3 regions of the Staphylococcus sp. AC872 genome follow, and region 3 is predicted to be linked to each of the others. Evidence: predicted binding sites of a transcription regulator. Region 3 holds the regulator's gene; each other region holds the start of a gene.
What was found. The regulator NrdR, encoded in region 3, represses ribonucleotide reductase genes. The targets are predictions, from matches to a motif close to AACACNATATATNGTGTT.
Positions count from the first base shown of each region.

Region 1: nrdI (class Ib ribonucleoside-diphosphate reductase assembly flavoprotein NrdI) is a predicted target of NrdR. The motif match lies at 2,175-2,192, and genes of this name have one in related genera.
Region 2: nrdD (anaerobic ribonucleoside-triphosphate reductase) is a predicted target of NrdR. The motif match lies at 1,357-1,374, and genes of this name have one in related genera.

Region 1 is NZ_CEEDKW010000004.1:150,211-153,510, reverse strand. Features, by position in the region: gene nrdE (class 1b ribonucleoside-diphosphate reductase subunit alpha) at 1-1,649, opposite strand, end outside; gene nrdI (class Ib ribonucleoside-diphosphate reductase assembly flavoprotein NrdI) at 1,612-2,010, opposite strand; gene ACZ267_RS07945 (DMT family transporter) at 2,808-3,300, shown strand, end outside.
Region 2 is NZ_CEEDKW010000001.1:469,326-472,625, reverse strand. Features, by position in the region: gene ACZ267_RS02345 (ArgE/DapE family deacylase) at 1-13, shown strand, start outside; gene ACZ267_RS02340 (CHAP domain-containing protein) at 347-1,096, shown strand; gene nrdD (anaerobic ribonucleoside-triphosphate reductase) at 1,417-3,261, shown strand; gene nrdG (anaerobic ribonucleoside-triphosphate reductase activating protein) at 3,264-3,300, shown strand, end outside.
Region 3 is NZ_CEEDKW010000005.1:157,002-160,301, forward strand. Features, by position in the region: gene dnaI (primosomal protein DnaI) at 1-521, opposite strand, end outside; gene ACZ267_RS09515 (replication initiation and membrane attachment family protein) at 522-1,904, opposite strand; gene nrdR (transcriptional regulator NrdR) at 1,905-2,375, opposite strand; gene gap (type I glyceraldehyde-3-phosphate dehydrogenase) at 2,661-3,300, opposite strand, start outside.

The DNA.
Region 1 (3,300 bases), on a different contig from region 3:
CCTTTGAATAATTCGCGTACTTTTTCAAATTGTGGTTCAAATTCTTGTGAAGTATAGAATTCGAAATATTTTCCATTTGCATAATCTGATTTATCAAAATCAAGGTATTTTTCTCCACGTTCTTTAGCAATTTGCATTGAACGTTCAATTGAATAATAGTTCATCATCATAAAGAAAATATTAGCGAAATCTTTAGCTTCTTCTGACTCATAACCAATTTTATTTTTGGCTAAATAACCATGTAAATTCATTACACCAAGTCCTACAGAATGTAACTCACTATTAGCTTTTTTTACACCAGGTGCGTTTTGAATATTCGCTTCATCACTAACAACGGTTAATGCATCCATACCTGTATGAACTGAATCTCTAAATTTTTGAGATTCCATGACATTCACAATATTCAATGATCCCAAGTTACATGAAATATCTCGTTTAATTTCATCTTCTGTACCATAGTCATTTATAATAGATGTTTCTTGTAATTGGAAAATTTCAGTACATAAATTACTCATTTTAATTTGACCAATATCTGAATTAGCATGAACTTTATTCGCATTATCTTTGAACATTAAATATGGATAACCAGATTGTAATTGTGTTTGAGCAATGGTATTTAACATTTCACGTGCATCTTTTTTCTTTTTCTCTACATTAGGGTTTGCAACCATGTCATCATAATATTTTTCTAAATCAATATCATCTAAAGTCACACCGTACTCTTGTTTTACTGTGTGTGGTGCAAACATGTAGAAGTCTTTACCTTCTTTTGCTAGGTCAAAGAATTTAGAAGGCACGATTAATCCAGTTGAAATAGTTGATAAACGTAAATCTTCATCTGCATTTACTTTTTTAGTATCTAAAAACTCTTCAACATCATAGTGGAAAATATTTAAATATACAGCACCTGCACCAGGTCTTTGGCCTAATTGATCTGCATAACTAAATCCACCTTCGAGTGATTTAGCAACAGGTAGTACACCTTTAGCTACACCTTTAATACCTTTAATTGCTTCACCACGTGCACGTAATTTAGATAAATTAATTGCTACGCCGCCACCAATTTTACTTAATTGTTTCGCGGTTGAATCAATAAAGTTGATAGAATTTAAACTATCATCTACTTCTAATAAGAAGCATGAAACTAGTTCACCACGTCTTGCTCTTCCGGCATTTAAAAATGTCGGTGTTGCAGGTTGGTAACGTTGTTCTACCATGGCTGAAATAAATTGTTTCGCTTGATCTTTGTCGCCATTAGCTAAGTACATTGAAACGATGGCAACGTGTTGATTATAATCTTCTAAATATTGTTGTTTATCATTCGTTTTAAGTGCATAGTCTTTATAAAATTTACTTGCAGACATATAACTAGCAAATTGGAAGTTTATTGACTTGGCATATTCTGTGATTTCTACTAAGTCTGAATCACTATATTTTGCAAATACATTGAAGTAGAAGTTATTGTCTACAAGATAGTGTAAACGTTCAATTTCGCTATCGAAATAAATCGTTTTGTCGTGGATTTCTTCCAAATATACTTTGAGCGCTTCTTGGTCTTTTTCTAAATTGAAAAAACCATTATCTTTTCGTTTTGTAACTTCATTATTTAATTCAATGTGATTGTACTTCTTCTCGTCCATAGTTTTCATTAAAATTACCCACCTTGTTTTTAAATTCGATAACGTCTTTATTAGTGCCTTGCACTTCAAACTTCATTAACAACGGTACATTATAGTCTTCAGAAATAGAGCGCCCTGCTTTAGCAAAATTTTGACCCCAGTTTCTATTACCACTGGCAGCTACCGCTCTAAGATATGAATGATTTACATCTAGAAATGATTGTACTTGTTGTGGTACTTCACCAAAACCTATTGTTCCAGTAACTAAAATATATGGTTCATTAATAGGATCCGTACAATTATCTGATGTAATTTCCATTACATTTTCGATTTCAGCACGTTTAATAAATCTGCGTACATTACCTGAAAATGAGAAATATACTACTTTCATTGGATCGCCTTCTTTCACCAATCTTTAAACAATTAAAAAAGAAGTTCTCCCATCATAACAGGAAAGCTTCCTACAAAATATAGTGTTGTAGAATGAAATGAGTCACTAAAAGAAAAGTTTATAAAAACTATATGACCTTATCTTGATATTAGATTTTATTTTGAACCACAAGATATTGTGGTTGATTTGAAATGTAGATCTATATAGTATAAGTAAACATTTTGTGCGGAAACACCGTAAACGAGAGATTATTCTATTATTACTAGTGTCATTTTGCATTTAAATTAAGATTATTCCTTTTATTAGTATCTGCTGCAGACACAATATATTGTGTCTGTTTATCAATACCGATACTATATTCTGTGTTTCATTATACATAATACCTAAACTTATTTAAAGTTAAAGTTTTATGTCAAATGTTCGTCTTTTCTTCTAAACATGCACCACTACACCTTTAGTCTTACATCAATAAAAATAAAAAAATTTTTCAGTTAAAATTACTTGCTTTTTATAAAAAAATATACATTAAGCGTAAGCTCGTGATTCTAGCTCAACCCCGTCAAAATAAAGGATACAATCAATAGAAAATCAAAATTAAACTGCAATCGTTTTCAGTTATATACAATTATTTTAAATCTCACAAATGATTTGGAACTAGAGAATAACCTCGCCGAATAGAACATGTGTTCGTATTTTTATTATATATTTCCCCCTACGTTTTTTCAAGTCATTTATGCATATCAACATCATTTATGCTACTATAATAACGTTAAACTTTTATGAATGAGGCGATAGTATTGAATCCTAAAATCAAAGGTATAATTGCAATATTAATATCTGCGATAGGCTTTAGCTTTATGTCTGTCTTCTTCAGATTATCAGGCGATTTACCTGTATTTCAAAAGTCTCTAGCAAGAAATTTAGTTGCAATGTTCATACCGTTATTCTTCATATTTAAATATAAGCAACCTATGTTTGGTAAATTAAGTAGCCAACCATTACTTATCTCAAGGTCTACACTCGGGTTAATAGGTGTATTACTCAATATATATGCACTTGATCATATGGTATTGAGTGATGCTGATACATTAATGAAGTTAAACCCCTTCTGGACCATATTATTATGTTTTATCTTTTTACATGAAAAAGTACGGAAATATCAAATTTCAGCAATGATCGTTGCGATACTAGGTATGTTACTTATTGTAAAACCAGAATTTTCTTCTTCGTTTATACCAGCATTAATTGGGCTACTTTCAGGTATATTTGCTGCATCAGCATATACATGTG
Region 2 (3,300 bases), on a different contig from region 3:
CAAAACCCAATAAAACCAAATGAAATGCAATAATCTTAGTTTTTTTATGTAGAAAATTGTCAGATAAATTACATACATAGTAATAATTGATATTAACAAAATGATTAAATTGCGTAGCTATCCTTTTGAAAGCCATTACAACCATAATCCAACAATTTTACAAAAAATGTTGGATTATTATGATTCATTTACAAAATCTTAACATCGCCCACAAAAGCTTGTTTGTTTGTTAGAGTGTGTCTTGTCGTTAATTAACGAAGAAGAAACTTATATGTTTATAGAAAATTGAAGGTAGCCACGAGATAGTAAACAAAAAAGCTTTATCATTCTTAGGAGGATATTTAAAATGAAAAAAATCGCTACAGCTACAATTGCAACAGCAGGTTTCGCAACATTTGGTTTAATGCAACATGATGCAGATGCAGCAGAAAACAATAACGGATATAATCCTAACGATCCTTATTCATATGAATACACATATACAATTGACCAACAAGGTAACTACCACTATGATTGGAAAGGTAATTGGAGTCCTAACCAACAACAAGGTAATAACAATAGTTATTCATATGGTAACCAAACTACTCAAAACTACAATTCAAATAATGCTACAAACAATAATCAAAATACACAATCTTATACTACTGATAATACAAATAATCAAGGTGGCGGATTAGGTGCTGATTATTCAACATCAGATAAAAATATCAAAGTGACTACACAAAACGCGCCATCTTCAAATAATTCAACTGCATTTTCTGGACAATCAAGCTCTGGTTCAAATGCGTATACTGCTGGTCAATGTACTTATTATGTATATGACAAAGTTGGCGGTAAAATCGGTTCTAATTGGGGTAACGCAAGTAACTGGGCAAACGCTGCAGCACAAGATGGTTATAATGTAAGTAATTCACCTAAACAAGGTGCAATTATGCAAACATCACAAGGTGCATTTGGTCATGTTGCATATGTTGAAAATGTAAATAGTGATGGTTCAATCAAAGTTTCAGAAATGAACTATAATGGTGGACCAGGTAACGTTTCAACACGTACTATTTCAGCTAGCCAAGCTGGTTCATACAACTACATTTCATAATGATTTATATTCAAATAAGAACTCGAAATAATATTAAATATTATTTTGAGTTCTTTTTTGTTTTGGATTAAATTTTGAATGGGTGTGACATATTTGTCAGGGTTGTGATTAAATTCGTGCCTCCATGGGAGTTTATTATTATTTGACATCATTCAATTTTCAAAACAATGATTTCAAAAATTGAATGATTATTTTTATAGTTGTTCATGAATTAGTAATAAACTTATGACAGTTTAGTTAAGTCATCGATTATACATTGTAATACTATATGTTGTGTTTTAAATTTTAAATAAACACTATATATAGAAAAGAGTGGTAAGATGAATCAACTAGAACAATCATTAACTGGTTTGATTGAGAAGGATCCAACTATCGTAAATGAGAATGCTAATAAAGATAGCAATACCTTTTCGACTATGCGCGATTTAACGGCAGGTATTGTTTCAAAATCATATGCTTTAAATTATTTATTGCCTAAACATATTGCTGAGGCGCATCAAAATGGTGATATTCACTTTCATGATTTAGATTATCACCTATTTCAACCATTAACAAATTGTTGTTTAATTGATGCAAAAAGCATGCTGAAAAATGGCTTTGAAATAGGTAATGCCAATGTTACATCTCCAAAATCAATTCAGACAGCATCAGCACAACTTGTACAAATTATTGCGAACGTCTCTAGTAGTCAATACGGTGGATGTACAGTGGATCGTGTAGATGAATTATTGAGTGAGTATGCACAATATAATGAGCGACATCATCGTGAAATAGCACAAGTTTATGTTAAAGATGAACAGATTGAAACATATGTAGAGCAACAAGTGACTAAAGATATTAATGACGCCATTGAAAGTTTGGAGTATGAGATTAATACACTGTATACCTCTAATGGTCAAACACCATTTGTCACATTAGGATTTGGCTTAGGAACAGATACATTAAGTCGTAAAATACAGCAGACGATATTGAAAACGAGAATTAAAGGATTAGGTAAAGATCGTGTCACAGCCATTTTTCCTAAGTTAGTATTTTCTATTAAAGATGGTATTAATTTGAAAAAAGAAGATCCGAATTATGATATCAAGCAACTTGCATTAGAATGTTCAACAAAACGCATGTATCCTGATATATTAAATTACGATAAAATTGTAGAATTATTAGGCGATTTTAAAGCACCGATGGGATGTCGATCGTTTTTACCAAGTTGGCGTAATGAACAAGGTGAATTTGAGAATAATGGACGTTGTAATTTAGGTGTTGTAACTTTAAATTTACCAAGAATTGCGCTTGAATCAAAAGGTGACATGACAACGTTTTGGAAAATTTTTTATAACAAAATGTCGTTAATGCACGATGCTTTAGTATATAGAATAGAGCGATTAAAAGAAGCGACAGTAAATAATGCACCAATCCTATATAAAAGCGGTGCATTTAAATATAAACTCGATGATCACGAAGATGTAATGGCGCTATTTAAGAATAAAAGAGCTACGATTTCCATGGGATACATCGGATTATATGAAACTGCTACAGTATTTTATGGACCTAATTGGGAACATAATGACGAAGCCAAAGCATTTACAATTGAAATATTAAAAGAAATGCAGCGTCTACAAAAACAATGGACAAATCAATATGACATTTGGTTTAGCATATACAGTACGCCTAGTGAATCATTGACCGATCGTTTTTGTCGGTTAGATCAAGAACGATTTGGAGATATTCAAGATATTACAAGTAAAGGCTATTACCAAAATTCATTTCATTATGATGTAAGAAAAGATATTACGCCGTTTGAAAAATTAGATTTTGAAAAAGATTATCCCTATTATGCGAGTGGTGGTTTTATCCACTATTGTGAGTACCCTAAATTGAATCATAATATTAAAGCGCTAGAAGCGGTATGGGATTATGCTTATGATAAGGTAGGGTATTTAGGTACCAATATTCCAATAGATCATTGTTATGAATGTGGATTTGATGGAGATTTTAAATCAACACCACAAGGCTATCAATGTCCTCAATGTGGTAATGATAACCCTGAAACGGTTGATGTTGTTAAACGGACATGCGGTTATTTAGGTAATCCAGTTCAACGTCCAGTTATTGAAGGACGTCATAAAGAAATGTGTGCGCGTGTGAAGCATATGAAGGAATCTTGACAATGAATCCTATATTAGAAATAGAACATGGACAGAGAT
Region 3 (3,300 bases):
AAAATAAATGACTTTCCAGTACCAAAAGGTCCATACAGATAAAGCCCTTTGACATTTTCACCATTAATTAACTTTTTGCATATATCATTAACTTGCATTGCAATATCCAAACGATTTCGTCCAGTAGTATAAATATCTTTAATTTTTGCATTTAAGGTATCTCTCTGCATATGATGTGATGTAATCAATTGAGAATTAAGTCTTTCTTCATCATATTTTACTTTACATGGACATGGCAAATAGCGAATTTTAATGCGTTCGTTTTCAATATATAATTCTGGCACATGACCTTTAACAAAGTTAGGACACTCATTATAATTATGCCCATCATAGTGCTTTTGTTGGTCTTTATATTCTTGTAGGACGTTTAAGTCTTCATCAATCATAGCATTGGTTAGTTCTGATTGGTGTTCATTTAAAAATTGCTTCACATCAGGATCATTTACAACCTGTTGACGTATTTTAGCAATTCTCTTTTCGAAATCTTTATTTGAACCTACAATATTCTTAAAGCTTTCCATCTAATCCTCCTCCCAATCTTTATTTAATTGTTCTAAGAATGCTTGTCTATCCTTTTCAAATTGATCGTCTTTTTCATCTTTTGAAAGTGCTGTAGCGTTTGGATTATCTCTTTCTTCTAACCATTTAGGCGTTTTCTCCCTAGAAACCAATTTACTTTTACGATTATAGCCTTGATATGATTGTGATTTATTCTCGTTTGATGGTTTAGGTTGATTAACTTTCAAGGCATATTCATAAGCTTGCTTAGCCGTTGTTATACCTTTCTTTTTCCAATTTGAAGCAATTTCAAAAATATAAGATTTGGGTAATTTCATATCTTCTTTAAGCATAACAAATTGTAATAAGATGTTAATAACACCGAAGTTCATTTTTTCTCTATGAATTAATTCTTCAATCATATTTTTTTGAGATAATGTTGGTTCTGATTCAGACCAAGATGCTAACATATCAATCGGACTCGTCTGTTCTAACAGTTGAAGCCATTGTTCCGTGTCATTTTCAGGATCAGGAATTTCATTATTTTGGGTCGAAATGTCACTGTGTTTAATGTTTTTATTCAATTCTAACTTAGGTAATTGATTTTCATGTTCTATTAAATAATAAGAACGTGCCTGTTTACGCATCTCTTCAAAAGATAATTGCTGCGCACTTGTAATTGAATTCAATATAATATGTTTCATCGCATCAGCCGTTAAACCATATAAAGTTGCGAGTTGAACAATTAGACTTTTAGCATCCTTTGTCACTATTTCATTTGAGATGAAATGGTTATGTAACATCTGTTTCAACATATCAAAATCAAAAGATTCATTAGATAAATCCAATCCTTGATATTCACTCGCTTTAGGTATATTTTGTGTATCGATATCTAATATTCTATTGGGTACTTTAAAGACATCTGTAAACTTTCTGGTTGTTTGCTGATACTGTGATAAATCTCTAAAAGTTTGTTCAAAATGTTTCTTTAGAACCTGATATCTTTTTTTATCAACTTCACTATATAAAAATACAGATAACATAGGATCATTGAAAAATTGAGATGGTGACGGAGGTTGAATCAATTGATATATAAAATGTGTTTGTTGTTCATCATGTTTTACAAATGATTTCATCAAACCAATGGCTTCTAATAAATCCATTTGATTTCTAAAGTCGATTAAATTTTCTTTAAGTTCATTCATAATGACATAATGGGTGAGTGGTTGCTCAACATCATTTGAAAATTGATGCATAAAGTGATATAAACCAATTGCTTGAGGCCCAATTAAAGGTGTAAACAGTCGATTTAATATTTCAAGATGCTGTGAATTTAAATAAAAATCTTGAATCACTTCAAAACTATCTTGTGGTCTTAAACCTAATTCAAAGGAATTTAACCCCATTTATAAATCACTCCGTTTATTATCATTCAGAATACCTTGCATTGAAGCTAACAGTTGGTCAATATCTTTAAACTCTTTATAAACAGAGGCAAAGCGAACATAAGAAACTTGATCTACATGCATTAATAAGTTCATTACATGTTCTCCAATTTCTCTAGATGAAATCTCAGTATGCCCCTCATCTCTTAATTGCCACTCCACTTTATTAGTTATATCCTCTAGTTGTTGATATCTCACTGGACGTTTTTCACATGATCTAACTAATCCATTCAAGATTTTTTCTCTTAAAAATTGTTCTCTAGTTCCATCCTTTTTCACTACTATTAATGGACTCACTTCTATATGTTCGAATGTTGTAAACCTTGTACCACAATTTTCACATTCTCTTCTTCGACGAATCGCGTTCGCATCTTCTGCATGACGTGAATCTACTACTCTTGAATGTGTTGAATTACATTTTGGGCATTTCATGATTGTCACCCTTTTCTATTTAGATTATGCTCAATTATACTATAAATTCACACGTTACAAAAGAAAGCACCTTTTAAATTATATGTCTAAAAGTGTAAACTAATTTATATCATTAAATATAACAACCTAAATAAAAAATGTGACATTTTCAAAAATGATGTTAAAGTCAACTTTTTTCTATTTAATTTCTAGATAACTTTGGCATCTACATTTTATTTTGAACAAAAAACTGCCAATCTAACCTTCATATTAAAGATTAGACTGACAGTCTCTTAAAAATTAATTTTACACAGCTTCTACTGTTTTATGAGATTCTATCAACTTACCAATTTGCTCTGCTACTTCAACAACTCTATTTGAATATCCCCATTCATTATCATACCAAGCGATTACTTTAACTTTATTATCGCCCATAACCATTGTTGATTGTGCATCAATTACTGCAGAATTAGGATTTGTATTAAAATCTACTGAAACAAGTGGTTCACTTTCTACATCCAATACACCATCTAAATTTGCATTTTTGAAAGCGTCATTAATTTGATCAGCTGTTACATTTTGTTCTAAATCTACTACTAAGTCTACAAGAGAAACGTTTTTAGTTGGTACTCTTAATGCCATTCCATGTAATTTACCTTCTACTTCAGGTAGCACTTCTTTTAATGCTTTAGCTGCGCCTGTAGATGTCGGAATAATACTTTCATTACATGAACGTGCTCTACGCAAATCTTTATGCGGATTATCAATATTCTTTTGGTCATTAGTAATTGCGTGTACTGTAGTCATCAGACCGTTCACGATACCAAATTCATCATTTAATACTTTTGCAACTGGGCCAATACAGTTAGTTGTACATGATGCATTACTGAAAATATCGAATTTATTAACATCTAATTTATCATCATTGACACCTTTCACAATCATT